Regions from separate parts of the Planococcus donghaensis genome, predicted to be linked through region 2. Evidence: riboswitches for the same ligand, from Rfam matches in the RefSeq annotation. Region 2 holds a riboswitch; each other region holds the start of a gene.
The links. A riboswitch is a leader RNA that binds a small molecule or an ion and turns the genes downstream of it on or off. The one in region 2 is predicted to bind lysine.

Region 1: linked by a shared signal. The riboswitch ahead of BCM40_RS06535 (aspartate kinase) and the one ahead of dapA (4-hydroxy-tetrahydrodipicolinate synthase) in region 2 are both predicted to bind lysine.
Region 3: linked by a shared signal. The riboswitch ahead of BCM40_RS05460 (Na+/H+ antiporter NhaC family protein) and the one ahead of dapA (4-hydroxy-tetrahydrodipicolinate synthase) in region 2 are both predicted to bind lysine.

Annotation. Positions count from the first base shown of each region.
Region 1 covers NZ_CP016543.2:1,303,029-1,310,587, forward strand. The annotation lists gene uvrC (excinuclease ABC subunit UvrC) at 1-1,786, shown strand, start outside; lysine riboswitch at 1,823-1,997, shown strand; gene BCM40_RS06535 (aspartate kinase) at 2,124-3,386, shown strand; gene BCM40_RS06540 (succinate dehydrogenase cytochrome b558 subunit) at 3,741-4,355, shown strand; gene sdhA (succinate dehydrogenase flavoprotein subunit) at 4,401-6,149, shown strand; gene sdhB (succinate dehydrogenase iron-sulfur subunit) at 6,172-6,942, shown strand; gene BCM40_RS06555 (acyl-CoA thioesterase) at 7,137-7,559, shown strand, end outside.
Region 2 covers NZ_CP016543.2:2,986,465-2,994,023, reverse strand. The annotation lists gene BCM40_RS14740 (GTP-binding protein) at 1-357, shown strand, start outside; gene rpmG (50S ribosomal protein L33) at 370-519, shown strand; gene rpsN (30S ribosomal protein S14) at 570-839, shown strand; gene BCM40_RS14725 (alpha/beta fold hydrolase) at 1,112-1,912, shown strand; gene BCM40_RS14720 (GGDEF domain-containing protein) at 1,885-2,862, shown strand; gene dapA (4-hydroxy-tetrahydrodipicolinate synthase) at 2,916-3,806, opposite strand; lysine riboswitch at 3,934-4,112, opposite strand; gene BCM40_RS14710 (class I SAM-dependent methyltransferase) at 4,219-4,836, shown strand; gene ypfJ (KPN_02809 family neutral zinc metallopeptidase) at 4,890-5,735, shown strand; gene BCM40_RS14700 (TraB/GumN family protein) at 5,868-7,034, shown strand; gene BCM40_RS14695 (hypothetical protein) at 7,148-7,393, shown strand; gene BCM40_RS14690 (efflux RND transporter permease subunit) at 7,495-7,559, shown strand, end outside.
Region 3 covers NZ_CP016543.2:1,098,615-1,106,173, reverse strand. The annotation lists gene BCM40_RS05465 (sodium-dependent transporter) at 1-774, opposite strand, end outside; gene BCM40_RS05460 (Na+/H+ antiporter NhaC family protein) at 968-2,542, opposite strand; lysine riboswitch at 2,651-2,832, opposite strand; gene BCM40_RS05455 (bifunctional metallophosphatase/5'-nucleotidase) at 2,904-4,247, opposite strand; gene BCM40_RS05450 (sulfite exporter TauE/SafE family protein) at 4,260-5,087, opposite strand; gene BCM40_RS05445 (DUF72 domain-containing protein) at 5,087-5,947, opposite strand; gene BCM40_RS05440 (DNA alkylation repair protein) at 6,063-6,740, shown strand; gene BCM40_RS05435 (hypothetical protein) at 6,789-6,974, opposite strand; gene sufB (Fe-S cluster assembly protein SufB) at 7,142-7,559, opposite strand, start outside.

The DNA of each region.
Region 1 (7,559 bases), 1.6 Mb from region 2:
ATTGATTCGACATAAATTGGCAATATTGCCTGACCAGCCCGGCTGTTACTTGATGAAAGATCGACAAGATACAGTCATATACGTCGGGAAAGCTAAGGTTTTGAAAAATCGTGTTCGCTCATATTTTACGGGCAGTCACGATACGAAAACGCAGCGCTTGGTTAACGAAATTGTAGATTTTGAATACATTATTACGTCTTCTGATAAAGAGGCGTTGATTCTAGAATTGAATTTGATCAAGAAATACGATCCGAAATACAATATTATGTTAAAAGATGATAAAAGCTATCCGTATTTAAAAATTACGGGAGAACGTCATCCAAAACTGATTACAACAAGACAAGTGAAAAAAGACAAAGGCAAATACTTTGGTCCTTACCCCAATGCTTATGCAGCGGCAGAAACTAAAAAGTTATTAGACCGTTTATATCCATTGCGCAAATGCCATACAATGCCAGACCGCGTATGCTTGTATTACCATTTGGGCCAGTGTTTAGCACCTTGTGTAAAACCGATTGAAAAAGAGACTTACCAAGAATTGATCGATGGAATTACAAAATTCTTGAATGGTGGATTCCGTGAAGTAAAAGAGCAATTGGTCGAAAAAATGTCTGAAGCAGCAGAAAACCTGGAATTTGAACGTGCGAAAGAATACCGTGATCAAATCAATATGATTGAAACCGTTATGGAAAAGCAAAAAATGGCGATGAACGATTTTACCAATCGCGATGTATTTGCATATGCTGTTGATAAAGGCTGGATGTGTGTACAAGTCTTTTTTGTGCGGCAAGGGAAATTGATCGAACGAGATGTCTCACTATTTCCGCTTTATAGAGATCCCGAAGAAGAGTTTTTGACTTTTCTTGGTCAATTTTACGAAAAAGCCAATCACGTAAAGCCAAGTGAAATCTTAATTCCAGAAGCGGATGATCCGGACATGTTGAAAGAATGGCTTGGTGTTCGCGTACTTGTGCCGCAGCGTGGTAAGAAAAAAGAATTAGTGGCATTAGCGAAAAAAAATGCAGAAGTAGCAATCAAAGAGAAGTTCCAGTTGTTAGAGCGCCAAGAAGAACGGACAATTGGTGCATGTGTAGATTTAGGAGAAGCAATGAATATCGAAACGCCATTACGTATTGAAGCTTTTGATAACTCGCACATTCAAGGTGCAGATGCTGTTTCCGCAATGATTACGTTTATTGACGGGAAACCATCTAAAAAAGACTACCGTAAATACAAAACACGAAACGCATCAAAACCGGATGATTATGCAGCAATGCGTGAAGTGATTCGTCGACGCTATTCACGTGTTTTAAAAGATGGTTTACCTTTACCAGATTTGATCGTTATCGATGGTGGGAAAGGACAAATGGAGTCGGCGCGTGAAATTTTAGAAGATGAACTTGGTTTGTCGATTCCTATTGCGGGACTTGCAAAAGACACCAAGCACCAAACTTCACAATTATTATACGGTTCACCAGCTGAAATTGTACCGCTTAAACGAACGAGTGAAGCTTTTTATTTGTTGCAACGAATACAAGACGAAGTTCACCGATTTGTTATTACGTTTCATCGTCAATTGCGTGGTAAGAATTCAATACAATCCGCACTAGACGGTCTGCAAGGCGTAGGGCCGAAACGGAAACAGCAATTGCTAAAGCATTTTGGATCTGTCAAAAAAATTAAAGAAGCATCTGTAGAGGAAATTAAAGAAGCGGGAATGCCGGAAGCTTTGGCACAGTCCATCGAAAAGCATTTCACAGAAGATACATTGCCAAGTGAATCATAACGTGGTATTGTAGTGAATAATTAAATCACTTGGAAAAGTGATGATAGAGGCGCGGACGTCAATAGTAAGCATTCGGAGATTTGCAGAATCTGAGATGGATGGTGAAAGGGGCGATCGCCGAAGTGTGCGTTTTACTGCTATTGCGCATGCTGGTTCTGCATTTAAGAAGTGCAGGGCTGTCAGAGTCAATCTCTGGAGGGCTATCTCACATGGACGTTTTTCGTACATGATAAAAGAGGTAGTTTGCCGCGTATGCGGTGGGCTGCCTTTTTTCGTGTCTAGTTGAAAAATCACTAGTCATTTTGAGGGCCACATACTAAATGTGGGAGTGGATAGAATGGAAACAATTGTTATGAAATTTGGTGGAACATCTGTTGCGACACCGGAAAAAATTATTGGTGTGGCGAAAAGAGCAATTCGTGAAAAAGAAAAAGGCAAACGCGTTGTCATTGTTGTTTCGGCGATGGGCAAAACAACCGATACATTACTCGGGTTAGCTGGGGAAATTTCATCAAATCCGCCAAAGCGTGAGATGGATATGTTATTAGCCACAGGAGAGCAAGTAACGATTTCTTTATTGGCGATGGCTTTTAAAAAATTGGGTCATGAAGCTTTATCATTTACCGGTTGGCAAGCTGGAATCGAAACCGAATCGGTTCCGCGCAACGCACGCATCGAACAGATTCATACAGAACGCCTTGAACGTGTATTGGATAAAGGCTATTTTTGTGTAGTGGCTGGTTTCCAAGGCGTAGACAAAATCGGCAATATTACCACACTTGGTAGAGGTGGATCAGATACGACAGCAGTAGCGCTTGCAGCTGCTTTAAAAGCAGAGAAATGTGAAATTTATACAGACGTTAATGGCGTTTATACATCTGATCCAAGATATGTCACGGGTGCGCGTAAACTCCAGCAAATTTCTTATGACGAAATGTTAGAGCTGGCCAATCTTGGGGCGGGTGTACTGCATCCGCGAGCAGTCGAATTCGCAAAAAACAATCATGTACCATTATCTGTCAGAGCAAGTTATTCAGACGAGCCTGGCACAATCATACAAGAGGTGATCACTGTGGAAACAAACTTAATCGTTAGAGGCGTGGCATTTGAACCTGGAGTCGCGCGTGTAACTGTCACTTATAAAAAACCGTTTAATGGCTCGCTTGCTAATATTTTTAATAAGCTAGCAGAAAATCAAATTGACGTTGATATCATCGTTCAAAGTATTAGCGACGAGTTTCCGCCTTCGGTTTCTTTTTCGATCAGTCAAGAAAGTCTCGAAGAAACGCGCCGTGTTCTAACTGAAGCACAAGAAGAAATTGGGTTCCTATCATTAAATGTGGAAGTTGGTTTGTCAAAAGTTTCAATAGTAGGATCAGGCATGGTGTCAAACCCAGGGGTTGCTGCACGTATGTTTGATATTTTAAGAACAAAAGAAATACCAGTTAAAATGGTCAGCACATCAGAGATAAAGATTTCTGTCGTAGTACCCGAAATTGATATGACAAAATCAGCAAATGCTTTGCACGAAGCTTACGGTTTGTCTGAAGAAGAGTTGATTGAAGCAACACAAAAGTTTTCTTTAAATACTAGTTCGTGAAATTATTCACAAAATGTTCAAATTCTCAATTGTAATTTGTTAACAATAGCGGCATGAGTGAACCTAGCAGTTTAGTTGGAAAAAGCGATTCTCAATTAGAGAATCGCTTTTTAACGGAAATCTATTAAAACGTTTACATATCGAGACGATTTAGAAGGAATCGCTTGTGTAATGCCGGTAAAAGCCGTAATAACTATCTGATTAAAAGCGATTCGTTGCCTTGACGCTCCTAAAGGGGGGGAGTACAATAAATATGTCATATTATTGTATCATGATGGTGCGTGGCTTCAGGTGCTTTCACCATAAACGTCTGCTCTGAACGCTACCAATTAAAGTTTTGAGGGGGGTAAAATTTTGGATAACAATCGTGAATTTTTAATGCGCAGGCTGCACTCATTGTTGGGAATTATTCCTATTGGTTTATTCTTAACGCAGCACTTAATCGTCAACCATTTTGCAACACAAGGTGAAGAGGCATTCAATACTGCATCTCATTTCATGGCAAATCTTCCATTCGTTATTTTCTTGGAGATCTTTGTCATTTACTTGCCGCTCATGTATCATGCGTTTTACGGTCTATACATAGCGTTTACTGCGAAGAACAACCCTGGACATTATAGCTATATGCGCAATATGTTATTTATTGCACAACGTTATACAGGTGTCTTCCTAGTAGTCTTTATCGCTTGGCACGTCTTTGAAACAAGATTCCAAGTGGCAATTGGAAATGCGGCTGAAGCAGATTTTAACATGATGGAAAACATCTTAAGCAATCCATGGATGTTAGCATTCTACATCGTAGGTGTGTTGTCAGCAACTTTCCACTTATCAAACGGACTTTGGTCTTTCCTTGTTACTTGGGGAATTACGCAATCTGCAGCAGCACAAAAAAATGCAACTTATTTCACGCTTCTAGTATTTATTGTGTTATCGGTTATTGGTATCAGAGCATTGTTTGCGTTCGTTTAAGAATGTTTCAATCATTGGTGAACTAAAAGAGGAGTGAATACTAACATGGCGAAGGGCAAAATTTCTATCGTCGGAGGCGGCCTTGCTGGATTAATGGCAGCAATCAAAGTTGCAGAAGCAGGCTCTCCCGCCGATTTATTTTCAATCGTTCCCGTTAAACGGTCCCACTCAGTATGTGCACAAGGCGGGATTAACGGAGCGGTCAATACAAAAGGTGAAGGGGATTCCCCGGACATTCACTTTGATGATACTGTCTACGGAGGCGACTTCTTAGCGAATCAACGTCCCGTAAAAGCAATGGCAGACGCGGCACCTGGAATTATTCGTATGTTCGATCGTATGGGCGTTATGTTCAACCGTACGCCGGAAGGTCTTTTGGATTTCCGTCGTTTTGGTGGCACAATGTACCATAGAACTGCGTTTGCTGGTGCAACTACTGGTCAGCAATTATTATATGCATTAGATGAGCAAGTTCGTCGCTACGAAGTAGCTGGACTTATCACGAAGTATGAAGGTTGGGAATTCCTTGGACTTGTTCTTGATGAGCAAGGCGTAGGTAAAGGAATCACTGCTCAAAATATGACGACGATGGAAATTAAATCGTTCCGCGCAGATGCTGTTATTATGGCAACTGGTGGTCCGGGAATTATTTTCGGGAAATCGACAAACTCTGTTATTAACACAGGTTCAGCGGCTTCTATCGTTTATCAACAAGGTGCATACTACGCAAACGGCGAATTTATCCAAATTCACCCAACAGCGATTCCAGGAGACGATAAACTGCGCTTAATGTCAGAATCGGCTCGTGGAGAAGGTGGACGTATTTGGACGTATAAAGACGGCAAACCTTGGTATTTCCTTGAAGAAAAATATCCTGCTTACGGTAACTTAGTTCCACGTGATATTGCAACACGTGAAATTTTTGATGTTTGCGTTAACCAAAAGCTCGGCATTAATGGCGAGAACATGGTTTATTTGGATCTTTCACATAAAGATCCGAAAGAGCTTGATATTAAACTTGGTGGAATCATCGAGATCTATGAGAAATTCACTGGTGATGACCCACGCAAAGTACCAATGAAAATTTTCCCGGCTGTTCACTATTCAATGGGTGGACTGTGGGTTGATGATCATCAAATGACAAGCATCCCTGGTGTTTTAGCAGCAGGGGAATGTGATTATTCTCAGCATGGCGGTAACCGTTTAGGTGCAAACTCATTGCTTTCAGCAATTTATGGCGGTATGGTCGCAGGACCAAACGCTCTTGATTATATTAAAGGCCTTGATGTTCTAGCGGAAGATCTTCCTTCAACAATTTTTGAACAACATGAAGCAGAAGAAAAACGCAAATGGGAAGAAATTTTAGCATTAGACGGTACAGAAAACGCGTATGTTCTTCATAAAGAACTTGGCGAATGGATGACGGATAATGTAACAGTGGTACGTTACAACGATCGTTTACAGAAGACGGATGAAAAAATCCAAGAACTTCTTGAACGTTTCAATCAGATTAGCATTACAGATACGCAACTTTGGAGTAACCAAGGCGCAATGTTTACACGTCAATTGCGCAATATGCTTCATTTAGCGCGAGCAATCACTATCGGTGCACTTAAGCGTAACGAAAGCCGTGGAGCTCATTACAAACCGGACTTCCCGGAGCGTAACGACGAGGAATTCTTGAAAACGACAATGGCTAAATTTAATGGCAATGACGCACCTATCTTCCATTACGAAGAAGTCGATACGTCGTTAATTCCGCCACGTAAACGTGATTATTCAGCAAAAGCATAATTATGAAGGGAGCTAATTTACCATGGGTGAAGCAGCAAAAACGGTAATATTTGAAATCGAACGCAGAAACTCTACGGATGAAAATTCGTATTGGGAAAAGTTCGAATTGCCATATAAGATGAACATGAATGTCATTTCGGCATTGATGGAAATCCGTCGTAACCCTGTCAACATGGACGGGAAAAAAACCACGCCTGTAACTTGGGACATGAACTGTCTTGAGGAAGTGTGTGGAGCATGCTCTATGGTTATCAACGGCAAAGCGCGTCAATCGTGTACGGCTTTAGTTGATCAATTAGAACAGCCAATTCGCTTGCAGCCGATGAAAACATTCCCTGTTGTTCGTGACCTTGTCATTGACCGCAGCCGTATGTTCGATTCGTTGAAGAAAGTAAAAGCTTGGGTGCCAATCGATGGTACGCATGACCTTGGAGAAGGACCACGTATGCCTGAGCGTAAACGCCAATGGGCATATGAGCTATCTAAATGTATGACTTGTGGCGTATGTCTTGAAGCATGCCCGAACGTCAACGATAAATCTGACTTTATCGGTGCTGCGCCACTTTCACAAGTTCGCTTAATGAACGCCCACCCAACCGGTGCTATGAACCGCGATGCTCGCTTGAACGCGATCATGGGTGAAGGTGGATTAGCAAGTTGTGGTAACTCTCAAAACTGTGTTGAATCTTGTCCAAAAGGAATTCCTTTGACAACGTCAATCGCAGCATTAAACCGCGATACAACAGTTCAAATGTTCCGTAACTTCTTCGGAAGCGACAGAATGGTTGACTAGTAACTGATTAAAACCCCGCTCATGCGGGGTTTTTTCTTTTTGTCTAATGAAAACGCCTGTCCTTTTTAAAAGTTTTTGATATACTATTCAAATGAAATAACTAATTTAAGTACGGTTTAGTTTTTATTCTTAAATAAGCTGCGCTTTCTTGTTTGAGTATTATCGATAAATAAGCCGAATTTCTGGAGGTCGTCATGAAAGCAAATTACATTGAGAATTTTGAAGAGTGGAAGCGAGAATTTTTCTTTTCTGCTCCTGTGCAAGTGCGTTTTTCAGAAACCGATATGTTTGGGCATGTGAATAATACAGTGCCGATCGCTTATTTCGAGTTTGCACGGATTGAATTTATGAAAGAAATGGGCTTAATGCAACGTTGGCTCGAAACTGGAAATGAGTTGTTTCCGGTTGTAGCGGATATGCAAGTCGATTTCGTCCAACAAGTCTTTTTTGATGAAAAACTAGACGTTCATGTTAAAATCGCACGAATTGGCACGTCATCTATGGATGTTCATTATTGGACCACCAATGAAAAAGGTGAAACTTGTTTTACTGGTAGAGGAGCGATTGTTCAAGTTTCTAAGCAAACAAATAGAGGCTTTCCTTGGACAGCAGAAGAA
Region 2 (7,559 bases):
GGCATTGCGTCATTTGTTTACCGAAGTCAGCAGCCGTTCCATCCGCAGCGGTTGATGGATTGGATTTTGCAATGGCCAGCGGAAATCGTCCGTGCTAAAGGATTTTTGTGGTTGGCCACAAGAAGTGAGACAGCTGTTCTATTGTCACAAGCAGGACCTTCACTAGGGATTGAATATGCGGGACAATGGGATTTAGAAAATGGCATAAAAATGACGGAGCTAGTGCTGATTGGAATTGACATGGATCAGTCATCCATCGTAAAAGAACTAGACCTTTGTTTGCTGACTGATGAGGAAAAAGAACAGGATTGGACAAAGTTTAACGATCCACTACCAAAATTTCAATTACTTGTTTAGGAGGAAAAAAAGATGAGAGTCAACATAACATTAGCGTGTACAGAAACTGGGGACCGGAATTACAGTACAACAAAAAACAAGCGTACAAATCCCGAACGCATCGAATTAAAGAAATACAGTCCACGTCTGAGAAAAGTAACGCTTCATCGTGAAACGAAATAATTTTTTTGTTCTATAAATCGTAATCATTACTAATTTGAAGAGGTGGATAAATGGCTAAAAAATCAAAAGTGGCACGTCACAAGAAGCAGCAAGCGCTAGTTGCCAAATTTGCAGAAAAGCGACAAGAATTAAAAGAAAAAGGCGACTTTGTAGCATTAGCTAAGTTACCAAAAGATTCATCGCCAACTCGTTTGAACAATCGTTGCGTAGTGACAGGAAGACCGCGTAGTTTTATGCGCAAATTTGGGATCTCACGTATCACTTTCCGAGAACTGGCACATAAAGGGCAGATTCCGGGTGTTAAAAAGGCAAGCTGGTAGGTATTGAAATATCTGTCGTTAGGCAGAGCAAAAAAGTAGTTGTTCATTTAATTTCTATTAGTTTATACTGTGAAAATATGCCATACAGCAGACTTTTGTCTGCTGTATTTTTTTTGTTATAAAATTTATTGTTGGTGATTAGTGCTTTTTGCCAAGATATTTTTTAGTTCAAGCTCTTTAAAATTCATGTATTGATGCTATGATTAAGTATATTTAATTTTTAACTAATCTAATTTTTCTCATCATGAGAAGCAAAAAAAGGCGGAGCAACAGTGAAAATGGATATTTTAAAGCGTAACAATGTACGAGTGACGGGACAAGGCGAAAAAACGCTAGTATTTGGTCACGGATTTGGGTGTGACCAACAAGTTTGGAACAATACCATTATGAAATTTCAAATGAATTATCGCGTTGTGACGTTTGATTATGTTGGATCAGGAAATAGTGATAAATCGGCCTACTCGAAAGAGCGTTACAGTACGCTAGATGGTTATAAGCAAGATTTATTAGAAGTGTGTGCTGCACTCGAACTTGAAAAGCTGATTTTTGTTGGACATTCCGTTAGTTCGATGATTGGGTTGCTCGCATCGATTGAACAACCGGAGTTGATGGAAAAAATGATTATGATTGGGCCATCGCCTTATTATATGAACGAACCTGGCTATAATGGAGGGTTTGAGCGATCGGACATTGATGAATTATTAGACATGATGGAGATAAATTATAAAGAATGGGCAAAATATTTGGCTCCTGTAGTGATGTTAAATGAGGAGCGACCTCAACTGGCGGAAAACTTTGAGGAGATATTATGCTCTAATGATCCGATGATTGCACGCCAATTTGCTGAAGTGACTTTTACTTCAGATCTTCGCGATCAATTGGATAAAGTAACAATCCCAACCTTAATTCTTCAGCCGAAATTTGACGCGATTGTACCTGTAGAAATTGGTGCGTACATTCACGAAAAAATCGCTGACAGTCGTTTGGTGATAATGGAAGCGGTGGGACATAACCCGCATTTAAGCGATGTTGAGGAGACCGTAGCATGCATCAAGGGGTACTTGGCGGAGTAGGAGTGAAGACAATGGAACAGCAACTCGATAGAGCACCTTGCGGGTATTTAGTTCTGGACCGGGACTTGCGTATAGTTGAAATCAACAGCACATTGCGGAATTTAACAGGTGTAGAAAATCCGCAACATATTCATGAGTTGCTAACAATCGCATCACGAATGTATTTTCAAACTTACTTTACTCCTTCTATTAAAATGCACGGCACTGTCAATGAGATGTTTTTAACCTTGAAAAGCTCAACAGGATCTATGCCGGCGTTAATGAATGCAGTAGAGTACGATGGATTTTACGAGTGCGCTTTAATACAGATGAGCGTTCGGGGAGAGTATGAAAAAGAATTATTGCGTGCTAAACGCAATGCTGAAGAAATTAATCGCGAGACAATAGATGCTTACGATCAATTACAAAATTTAATGCATGAAGTTGAAGACAAGCAGCAAGAGTTGTTAGCTTTAAATTTAGAACTCCAACAGTTAGCTATTACAGACTCACTAACCGGTTCAAAAAACCGGCGCTATCTGGAAGAACGGCTAACTCATTTTTTAGTGCAAGCAGAAAAAGGGCGCAAAGTTACTATTCTCCTGTTAGATATCGATCATTTCAAGCGAGTTAATGATACCCATGGTCATCAAACAGGTGACGAAGTGTTACAAGAGTTAGCTAGACGTTTAGAAGAAGTTGTCGGATCAACTGGCATTGTGACACGTCTTGGTGGAGAAGAATTTGTGATTATTATGCCAGATATGGGTGCAGAAGAAGGATTGGCTACAGGCGATGCCATATGCAAGCATATGGAGGTAGCTAATTGGCAGAGTGTATCGGTTACTGTCAGTATTGGAGTCGCGGTATATTTGCCTGGTGATGATACTAGCAGCTGGCTGTCGCGGGCAGACAGTTACCTTTACAAAGCAAAAGCAGACGGCAGAAATTGTGCTTACGGACTAATATAAATCAAATCAAAAAAACGCTGAAGTTCATGATGAACTTCAGCGTTTTTTCGGCTTTAGTTTGTTACTGCTTTTGAATGCAAATCAGGTAAAGATGCACGTAACGTCACGGTTTCTTCTACTGTTAATGGAATCATTGGCAAGCGAACGCCGCCTACTTGAACGCCCGTAATGTTAAGAGCTGCTTTAACTGGAGTTGGATTTGGTGCAGCAAACAATGCTTTCATCGTAGGCACTAAGCGTCTGTGAATAGCTGCTGCTGTTTTTACATCACCTGTTTTAAAGCTTGTGATCATGTCTTGCATATCGTTGCCAATAATGTGTGCAGAAACCGAAACAATTCCAGTTCCACCGATTGATAGCATTGGCAGTGTTAAGCTATCATCACCGCTGTAAACAGTAAAAGAGTCAGGCGTATTTTCGATAATTTGTGCTGCGGCGTCTAAATCGCCACTCGCTTCTTTAACGGAAACAATATTGCTAATTTGGGATAAGCGAATGATTGTCTCAGGAGACAAATTAACTACGCTGCGACCAGGAATGTTATAAAGCATCACAGGCAAATTCGTAGACTCGGCGATCGCTTGGAAATGTTGGTACATGCCTTCTTGTGAAGGTTTATTGTAATATGGCGTTACAAGCATGACGCCGTCAACACCGACTTCTTCTGCTTGTTGCGTCAATGAAATAGAAGCACGCGTATTATTCGATCCCGTTCCTGCAATAACCGGAATTCGACCCGCGACTGTGTTTACGGTAAATTGGAATAACTCTACTTTCTCCTCGATTGATAAGGTAGGTGATTCACCTGTTGTACCGGCAACAACAAGGCCATCAGAGCCGTTCGCGATTAAATGCTCGATTAGTTTTTTGGTTGCTGGGAAATCGATTTCTCCTTGTTGGTCGAACGGTGTTACCATTGCTGTAATAATTTGGCCGAAATTCATAAACAACACACCCTTTTCTAATTTTTTTCGTAGCTTAGAGGTGAGGGGCCAGTCAGGAATAAACAAAAAAGCAGCAACAGGGGGTCCTGTTGCTGCAGTAGAAACAATGTTTACCATTCGTTCCTGTGCATCAGATAGCCCTCCATATAGTTACCTATATGACAGTCCTGCATTTGTTAAATACAGACCCAGCGCACGGAAATATGAGCTTTCCGTCACTTCGGCAAATCCCCCTTTCGGCAAACGTCAATGGACCTCATCGTCCTCATTTTGCGTACTGATGGTTTTTGCGCCTCTATCCTACTCCATAAAAATGGAGCAAGAAATATTGAATTAGCTGTACTATAACAAATATCTCTGTTAATTGCAAGATGAAAACGTAAAATTTTAGTGAGGAAGGAAGTGGGACGAAATGGACGAGCAAGTGTATGACAATCACCTAAACATCATAACTGTGGGGCACCAACAAGGATTTACCGATTCTCTACATCATCATCGCTATGAGCCAACTCCGTATGATTTACTCGATGTGTTGTTCACACATTATCCGGTGATTTCAGAAGATCAACTTGTCGATGTTGGATGTGGCAAAGGACGTTTAAACTTTTATGTTTATCATTTCTTTGGAACAAAAAGTGCTGGAATTGAGATGAATCCGGTATTTTACGCTGAAGCTCTTGAAAATAAAAAAAGGTATCTTGAGCAGCACGAAGACGCTGAGTCGAGCATTAGCTTCTATAATTGCTTAGCACAAGACTACCAAGTCGCAGACCAAGACAATAAATTTTACTTTTTTAATCCTTTTTCAGTGCAAGTATTCATCTCTTTTCTCAATAATGTTTTGCGCTCTGCTGAAGAGGCTCCGCGAACAGTCGATATCGTTTTATTTTTTGCCCCACAAGAGTATAGCGAGTACTTAGAAACGAGCACAGCTTTTCTATTAGTAAAAGAAATTCAGTTGCCCGATTTCCATAAAGAACCGCGTGAACGATTTTTAATTTATCGCCTATGTAAAATGGATTTAAACTAAGTCGATAACGGGTATGCTTAACTATAAAATCATAGTGAAACGAGGGACCTTTTATGGACTGGAAAGGCAGAAAAGCCAGCAGGAACGTTGAAGATCGAAGAGGCAAAGGTGGAGCGATTGTAGCCGGAGGAGGTATCGGGGGTATTCTAATCGTCCTACTCGTCGCTTTTTTAGGTGGCGACCCAGGAGTTATTATGGATCAATTAGGTGGATCTTCAGGAACTACTTCCAATCAGCCTTACGAAGCCACACCCGAAGAAGAAGAGTTGGCTGAATTTGTCTCAGTCGTCCTTGCAGATACGGAAGACGTTTGGACAGAAGTTTTTGCTGAAGAAGGCATGGAATATGTAGAACCAACACTCGTCCTGTACACAGGCAGTGTTGAATCGGCTTGCGGAACAGCGGGAGCATCGATTGGACCGTTTTATTGTCCAGGCGATTACAAACTTTACATCGATTTAAGTTTCTACAATGAATTACAAACGCAATTCCAAGCACCGGGCGATTTCGCGATGGCATACGTCGTGGCACATGAAGTTGGTCACCATGTTCAAAATTTACTTGGCGTGATGGAAGAAGTACAACCGCTGCGCAATCAATTAAGTGAAGAAGAATACAATAAAGTGCAGGTTCGCTTAGAACTTCAAGCGGATTATTTATCAGGTGTGTGGGCTCATCATGCGCAAGGCATGGGATATTTAGAAGAAGGTGACTTGCAAGAAGCATTAACGGCAGCAAGTGCTGTAGGAGACGATACCATTCAACAACGTGCGCGTGGGTACGTCGTTCCTGAAAGTTTTACACACGGGAGTTCAGAACAACGACAACGCTGGTTTAAAAAAGGATTTCAATCCGGTAATTTAAAAGATGGCGATACGTTCAATGCGCCTGATTTGTGATCTTTTTCTGCTTTTCTCCGTGAAACAAAAGGGTGCAACGTTGATATTTTTGCAATTCTGATTCATTATAAAGAATAGACAGTCTTTTCATCTGAGATGAGGGGAAATATAGTTCTACGAAGGAAGTACAACATGATTGAGGATAATATTACACGCATAGAATACGGCGAAAAAGAATTAATCCTAATCGGGACGGCACACGTTTCTAAAGCAAGTGCTGAACAGGTGAAGGCAGTTATTGAAGCAGAACAGCCTGATTCGGTTTGTATCGAATTGGATGCACAACGCTATGAATCGGTAACGCAAGATAGCAAATGGAAAGAAACCGATATTTTTAAAGTGATCAAAGACAAAAAGGCGAGTTTATTGTTGATGAACTTAGCGATTTCTTCGTTTCAAAATCGGTTAGCCGATCAGTTTGGCATTAAACCTGGTCAAGAAATGATTCAAGGAATTGCCTCTGCTAAAGAAGCTGGAGCAGAACTTGTATTAGCGGATCGCAATATTCAAGTGACGTTTTCACGTATTTGGGGCAATATCGGCTTTATGGGAAAAGCGCAACTGCTCACTTCTGTATTCTTTAGCATTTTTAGCAAAGAAACTATTTCAGAAGAAGACTTGGAAAAGATGAAGTCACAAGATACGTTGAACGCGGTGATGGATGATTTTACCCAAGTTTTTCCAAAACTAAAAACACCACTTATTGATGAACGTGATCAGTATTTGGCACAAAAAATAAAAGAAGCTCCTGGTAAAAAAATCGTCGCTGTTTTGGGTGCCGCTCATGTGCCAGGAATCATTAAAGAAGTGCATAACGACCACGATTTAAAGAAACTCTCAGAAGTTCCACCTAAATCGAAATGGCCAAAAGTTATTGGGTGGGCCATTCCATTGGCGTTGGTTGCGATGATCGCTATTACGTTCATGAACAACCCAGCAGCAGGAATTGACCAAACCGTTAGTTGGATTTTGTGGACAGCCTGTCTTGGCGCAATTGGTGCAGCAATTGCTTTTGGTCACCCATTAGCAATTTTAACAGCGTTTGTCGGCGGGCCAATTGGCGCCTTACATCCTCTTTTGGCTGCCGGATGGTTTTCGGGACTGGCCCAAGCCTATGTTCGTCGTCCCAATGTTGGAGATTTCCAAACCTTGTCGAAAGACGTTTTTACGCTCAAAGGATTTTGGGACAATAAAGTAACACGTGTTTTATTGGTTGTGGTACTGACGAATTTAGGCACGGCAGCTGGGAACGTTATTGGCGGCTTAGATGTTATTCGATTGTTTTTCCAAAACCTATAAAATGTATGTGAGAAGGCAGCCTAAAAGGCTGTCTTTTTTTGTGAGGACGTATGTTTATTTTGAAAATCGGGTATAGATTAATTGAGGAATAGGATGAACGGAGGCGCATAAACATGAGCTTTTTTCTAGTTGGAATTTTGCTGTGGTCTCTGGTGATTGGGGCAGTTGTCTTGGCGATTATCGGTCTGTGGAAACGATCATGGAAAGCGCTGGCTTGGAGCGGAATTGCACTTTTGGCCCCGATGGCGCTGATTTTTTGGGGTGGAGAAGGCATTTGGTTCCGAGTATCCATTGTACTACCGCTGTTGTTATTTGTAGCCGCCTATTGGATGAAGCAACAGCAAATGCCAAGTTTGTAAACCAGATGGAGAGATCCATCTGGTTTTTTTTCGAGCTTTCCACTAGTGTTTTCAGTCTCGAAGTTATACAATTGTTATACAAAAGTTAGGGGGGCAGAATAATGAACTACATACTAGAACGAAGCAAATTATTCATATTTTTAATTTTAATTCTGTCGATTGTGGG
Region 3 (7,559 bases), 1.4 Mb from region 2:
AATAAAAGCATTATTTGTAATATCGGATTTTTTCGGTAAATAACTTGAATAAGTAATCATGATTGCAAATGCGACAGATAAACTAAAGAAGATATGTCCATAAGCAGCGACCCAAACTGTCGGATTCATAATGGCCGTGAAATCTGGTTGGAAAAAGGCTTCCAAACCTAGCGCAGCTCCATCAAGCGTTACCGCACGAATAACGACTGCTAGGAAAATAATAACCAAAGTTGGGATGAAAATCCGGTTAGCCATTTCAATTCCTTTTTTAACTCCTGCAAGTAAAATACCAAGTGTTATCACCCACACTAATACAAGCGGGATAAAGACGCCCCAAACTACTCCACCCGTTTGTCCTGGGCTCACAGTCAGTTGTAAAAATTCGTTAAACAAGAAATCTTGTGTGTCTGTACCCCATGCTTGGTTGAAAGAAAATATAGTATAGCGCATAGCCCAAGCGATAATAACCGCATAGTATACAGATATAACAAAGGACACAAATACGGCCCACCAACCAAGCCATTCTAATTTTTTACCGCCCATACGGAAAAATGATAACGGTGCTGACCCTCTATACTTGTGGCCGATCGTGAATTCTAAAATTAAAATTGGTATACCGGCAGTCAGTAGTGCAAACAGATACGGTATGAAAAAGGCACCCCCACCATTATCAAAGGCAACATACGGAAAACGCCAAATGTTCCCTAACCCTACTGCAGAGCCGACAGCTGCCATAATAAAACCAGCACGTGTACCCCATTGCGAACGTTCCATCTCTCTTCCCCCTTGTTTTCCCATTCTTTTTACATAAAAATAGGAATTTTGTTTGTTTTCAGATTATTAACTAATCTAAAATTAGTATACCGAGAGAGCGCTTTAATGTAAAGACACTTTCGCAATATAATTGAAAAAAACTATTGCGACAAAAGTAAAAAGGCAGAGGATAAGCTCCTCTGCCTTACTTTCATTAATTATTTTGTTGTTTTTCAATAATAGTTGTTCGTTGTGACCAAACAACGAATAACACTGCTAAAACAATCAGCACAGCGCCTAATGATATCCATAAAGAGCCGGTATACCCTATGACAATATACCCGACAGCAGCAATGCCCGCAGCTGTTAGTGCATACGGTATTTGCGTTAAAACATGGTCCATATGGTTACTTCCTGCTCCTGTTGAGGACAAGATGGTCGTATCAGAAATCGGTGAACAATGGTCACCAAATACAGCACCTGCTAAAACTGCTGATAGTGCTGGCAATAATAGAGCTGGTTCCGCTTCAATCATAATTGTTCCAGCGATCGGTAAAAGAATACCGAAAGAACCCCAAGAAGTTCCTGTAGAAAAAGCCATAACGCCAGCTAATACAAACAATAAGACTGGCAAAATCGCTGTAGGAACATTGCCGTCAGAAACGACACCCGCTAAATATGCGCCTGTTTCTAATCCACCAATTAAGGAAGTCAATGACCAAGCAAATATTAGGATTAAAACGGCACCCATCATAGATTTGATACCTGCCCAGATCCCTTTGCCAATCCAGCCAACATTAGCTGTTTTGTTTGTTTTCATTTGTAGTGCGTAAAGAATAATAGATGTTAAAGCACCTAATACTCCCCCTACTAATAATGAAGCTGGTACATCGGTATTTTCAAAGATTAACCAAATATCAAATACTTGGCCAGCATTTTGGTAGCCAGTCCAAATCATTGCAACCACTGTTCCAACGATCAACAGTAAAATCGGAAGCAATAAATCTCTCACGTGTCCATGTGAATGAGATGGAAATTCTTCTTTCATTTCACCTGGAATTGTTTTTTCAGGATCAAAAAGCTGTCCTTTTGAAATAGCTAGCACTTCGTGTTTTTTCATTTCGCCAAAATCAACATCGCGAATTGCGACAAAAAAGACGATGGCAAGTGAAGCAACCACATAAAAGTTCATTGGTGCCATCCAAAGAAATGCTTCAAGTGCAGAATATTCGACGAAAGTTTGTCCAGCTAAAATGGTAGCTATAATACCGATAATTGCTGCTCCCCAACTTGATACAGGAGAAACTACGCAAACCGGTGCTGCAGTCGAATCAATAAAGTAAGCGAGTTTCGCACGCGAAACTTTGTATTTGTCTGTAATTGGACGTGCTACTTGCCCAACAGTCAATGCATTAAAATAATCATCGATAAAGATGACCATTCCAAGAACAACCGTTAATACTTTGGCACCACGGCGAGATTTAATGTGATTTGATGCCCATTCGGCGAAAGCATGACTGCCTCCTGAGAGACTAACAAACGCTGTAATAACTCCCAACAATAGTAGAAACAATAGGATAAAGACATTATAAGCGTTAAAACCGCCGTCCCAAAAAATAATTGCGAATGATGTAGCAAGTTCCTGCAAGGCCTCAAGTGGCGAAAACCACGTAAGGATAATAGCTGCTGCCACAATACCTGCACCTAATGACAATAGTACACGGCGTGTTAATAGGACCATTACAATTGCAATAATCGGTGGCAAGATCGAAAAAATTGTATTCTCCAAAATAACTCCTCCTTATTTTTGATGGGTGAAATTGAGACAAAAAAGGCTGACCTCTCCACTTGGATTCAGTCAGCCTTCTACAATTCGTCTGTGCGATAAAACATCAAACAACCCTGTAGCCCTCCATTCAAACTTGCGCTCAAATGACAGTGACATTCTTGTTCAGAATGACCCCAATCCACTTCCTATGACCATAAGAAATAAATTTCGGCAAAACTTCCTTTCAGATGCGTTCAACGCGGTCACACTCGCGCACCCTACTGATTAGTCCTGCAGCCTCTACCCACCATTATAACTTTCTTCTTTAGCATAGCCCAAAATCACTACAAAATCAACTGAATATATATTCCAACTGTCATTACTATTTTATCGCTTTGTTATGAAAATATTGACCGAATACATCACGCAGAAATTCTGGCATGAAATATGTTTTCGTCGCTCTTTTTAAACTCGGGAAAAAATAACCAAATGTCAGCATGTCTAACGTAACCAATTGATATTTTTGATCGTGTACAACCCGTTGACCTTTAATATAAAGACGGCGGTCAATGATTTCCATGTTCAAATGAATCATTTTACCAAATACTGCTCCGCGGAAACCCATTCCTTTTAACTCAATTTGTGGCCATTCTGAATTTAAAGACTGCAAATAAATCTCTTTTAATTCTGCACCGCTTAACTCCACTACACACGGATTAATCGGATGAGGCAACATTTTATGAAAATTATATCGTGTCATCGCACCTTCATGTATATCTTCCATAAATATACCGGCGTTAAATAATGCACAATCTGCACCTGTGAATTCAATCATTGCTTGCCCAAATAACGTGGCAAGCTCTGAATCCTTAAACCACTCTGCCTTCAATTTTTTATCGCTATAATACACGATTTCATTCATTTGGATTTTGCCTTGTTCAACTAGATGTTTATCAAAATCTTCTTGTACTTCGCATAACTGCGACACTTCAATTAACCGAGCTGAACTTTTTCCAAACTCCTCTTCTACTGCCATATGTCCGATATAAAAACCAAACTTTCCTGCAGCTCCAAGTAATGTATCTCCTTGCCATTTCCCATCATGAAAAACATGATGGGTATGTGCACCTAAAATAATATTGAGTTGCGGACAAAGTTCCGCTAATAGTTCATCATCTTTTATCCCTAAATGAGACAAACAAATAATTAAATCGGTTTTGTCTTTAATTTCTTCTACCGATTGAATAATCGACTCTTTTGCATCGGTGATTTGCCAACCGAGTTTGCGATAAAAAGGAGTAAACTCTGCTGTTGCCCCCACTAATCCAATGCGTGTGCCATTTGCTGTCCGAATAATTCGGTGGGGTTTGGCCCACTTTGGTCGGTTGCCATGAAGATCAAATAGATTCGATACCACAACATCAAAATTAGCTTGAACATACAAATCATTTAGCTCTTCTTTAGACAACGTAATGCCCTCATTATTACCGATTGTCACCGCGTCATATCCTGCTTCGTTAAGTAACTGGATATTGCCTTTTCCTGCAGTACCTTCTGTAAATGGATGCGAACGGTCGACATGGTCGCCTATATCCAAAACCAGACAAATGTCCCCTTCTTCTTCATGCCACCTTTTTCGTTCAGCTAAAAATGATTTAATGCGTGGCCAATTTGCAAAATGACTGTGTAAATCATTTGTATGGTAAATATGAATAGTTTCGCTCATGAAAACACCTCTTTAAATGCTAAATATTCCTTCATAAATTGAACGTATCCCAAGCACGAGTAATACAATTCTCAAAATGGTGACCAACATTTCCGAATTGAGGCGTTTGTTTAACGCTGCACCTATTTTCGCACCCATATAGGCCCCTGGCACGACTGCAAGTGTGTAAATCCACGGCACATTCCCCAACGAAATATGCGTAACAGAGTTTACCAGTGCTGATAGAAACACCATTAACATCGATGTCCCAACAGCTACATGAGGAGGGAATAAGAACAAAAGAATCATCGCTGGGACAATGATAGACCCGCCACCAATACCAAATAGACCAGAAGCAACGCCAACAAAAAATGTTAATAACAAAGCAAACCAGATTGGATAGCCATAAACATATTCTTTTTTTTCTCTGTCTGTAAACGTTGTTTTTCGACCGTTCTCCACAAACCATTGAACTGCATTAAGATGGTCACGCAATAACAGCAACAAGGATAGAAAAACTAAAAGAATCCCAAAATATAAGTTGAAGGAGGGTAAGTCTAAATTTTTATTAATAAAAGCACCGACAATTGTTCCCGGTGCACTACCTGCAAAAAAAATGAATCCACTTTTGTAATCAACTGTTCGAACTTTCATATAGGCTAACGTGGAAGAAAGACCTGTAAAAATCATCATAATAACCGATAACCCAACAATTTTTTGTGGTGAAAGTTCTGGAAAAAATGCAAAGCTAGTGCCCATAAACAGCAAAGCAGGTACCAATATAACGCCCCCACCCAAACCGATTAAAGCACCCAGTATGCCGGACATTATTCCGACAACTGCCATAACGATGAAAACCATTAAAATCCTCCTTCAAATAAATCCAACTGCTTTGGTAAAAGCCCATCAAATGATAGGTTATTCATCTTTTGGAACTGCTTCGCATTACCTGCTGCATGCCCTCCTGAATTGTTATTAAAAATCACATATACATTTTCAGTAGTGTTCGTCAATGTCTTTACGGCTCTACTAATTTCCTCGAGTTCTTCTTTATTGTAATCGTATAAATAACGAACTTCTCTCCAGTTTTGTGCACCTCCAGGATTTACCCAGCCGTGAACATTGCGACCATGTATGCGCAACAACACTTTATCTTTTCTAGTAGATACTGGCACAAGCGGAATTGAACCCTCTCCTGACTGCGGCTCATCACAAACTGAGTGAATCAAGTTATTGTTCCGAAGAAAATCCAAAGTTTTTTCACTCATTCCATTTGCATACCAGGATTGATGGCGAAACTCGATCGCCAAATCAAATTCTTTAAGACGTTCAATAATTTCTCGAAGTTGATCGACATTGTCTTTTTGACAATCAAACCATGGCGGAAATTGCAGTAACACCATTGCTAATTTACCTTCCTCTTTCAAAGGTTCGATAGACTTACGGAAAGCTTCAAACATGGCATCACGTGATTCAAATGGATTTTCACCACGAAGGTGGCCTGTCATGCCTTGATAAGCTTTGACGACAAATTGAAATTGCGCCGGCGTCTCCGCAATCCACTTGCGAATATTGCGTTCTGGTTGAACCGCATAAAAAGAAGAATCTAATTCAACTATTGGAAAATGTCCACTGTAATCACTTAATTTCTCTGTTTTCTTTGAGCCCGGGCTATAGACATCTGGATGGTCTCCCCAACCCGTCAATCCTACATAAATCATGGTCCCGCCTCCATTTTCGTTATTATTTTATGATAACATAGAAAAAATAGAACGTCTTTTTTAAAATAGTTATCTTTCGCTTCAATTGATTTTCACTCAAGGAGATGAGCCAAACATGAAAAAGCTATGGGACGATCAAGAACTAATTGATAGCTTTAAAGCAAACCGTAATCCTGAACAAATGGTTCCAATGTCTGCCTACATGCGAAATCAATTTGACTTTTTAGGGATCAAAACTCCATTGCGAACTGAATTATTGAACAAACACTTTTCAACCCATCAGTTGCCTTCCGGCCAGAAATTATTAGAGGCCGTCTGGAAACTATATGAACTGCCTGAAAGAGAATACCAATACGCAGCGATTGCCTTACTAGACAAAATGAAAGAGGAGTTAACACTCAAAGACTTGGCATTTCTACGACAACTAATTGAAAACAAGTCCTGGTGGGACAGTGTAGATTCGATTGCTTCCCGAATTCTTGGTCACGTTATTCAAAAAGAACAAGTTGAAGGGACACGCTCAATGATTGAATGGTCAAAAGCAGAAAATATATGGACAAATCGTGCGGCGATTCTCCACCAGCTAAAATACAAGCAGCAGACAGACACAATCATACTTAGTCAAATTATACTTCATCATGCTACATCTCCTGAATTCTTTATTCAAAAAGCTATTGGCTGGGCATTACGTGAATATGCCAAGACCGATGCTGAATGGGTAGAAACGTTTGTCTCTACACATGAGTTAATGCCTCTTAGCAAACGCGAAGCATTAAAACACATAAAAAAATAAGCTTAGGCGCACATGATGTGCGCCTAAGCTTATTATGATTACAGGATTTTAGAATAACCCGCCAATTCCTTTTTTAGCTATTAAGGATTTCGCAGAATCCATCAATTCTTTCTTTTCAGTTTCATCAATTTTACCATCATCATAAGCTTCTTTAGCTTGCACCAATACTTCTTTTGCTTCGCTTAAGTCTGCATTGTTCAATTTCTCTTTTAAAGCTTCGAATTTTTGACTCATGTTTTGCATACCTCCTAAGGATTTATATACGTTACTCTTATACCCTTTAAGCAAGTACCCAAACGCTTCCCTTGCATGATTAGAGATATGACTTGTTATTTCGTTCAAGCCTATAAAAATAACCCTTGGCGTGAACATCGTCACACCAAGGGTTACATATAAATCGATTAACCGATCGAGCCTTCCATTTCGAACTTGATTAAACGGTTCATTTCTACCGCATATTCCATTGGAAGTTCTTTTGTAAATGGTTCGATAAAGCCCATAACGATCATTTCTGTAGCTTCTTGCTCAGAAACGCCACGGCTCATCAAGTAGAACAACTGCTCTTCAGATACTTTTGAAACTTTCGCTTCGTGTTCCAAAGAAACGTTATCGTTTAAGATTTCGTTGTATGGAATTGTATCAGAAGTTGATTGGTTATCCATAATCAACGTATCACATTCGATGTTCGAACGTGCGCCGTCAGCTTTACGTCCAAAATGAACGATTCCGCGATACGATACTTTCCCGCCTTGTTTTGAAATTGATTTCGAAACAATCGAAGAAGACGTATTTGGAGCCAAGTGAATCATTTTCGCACCA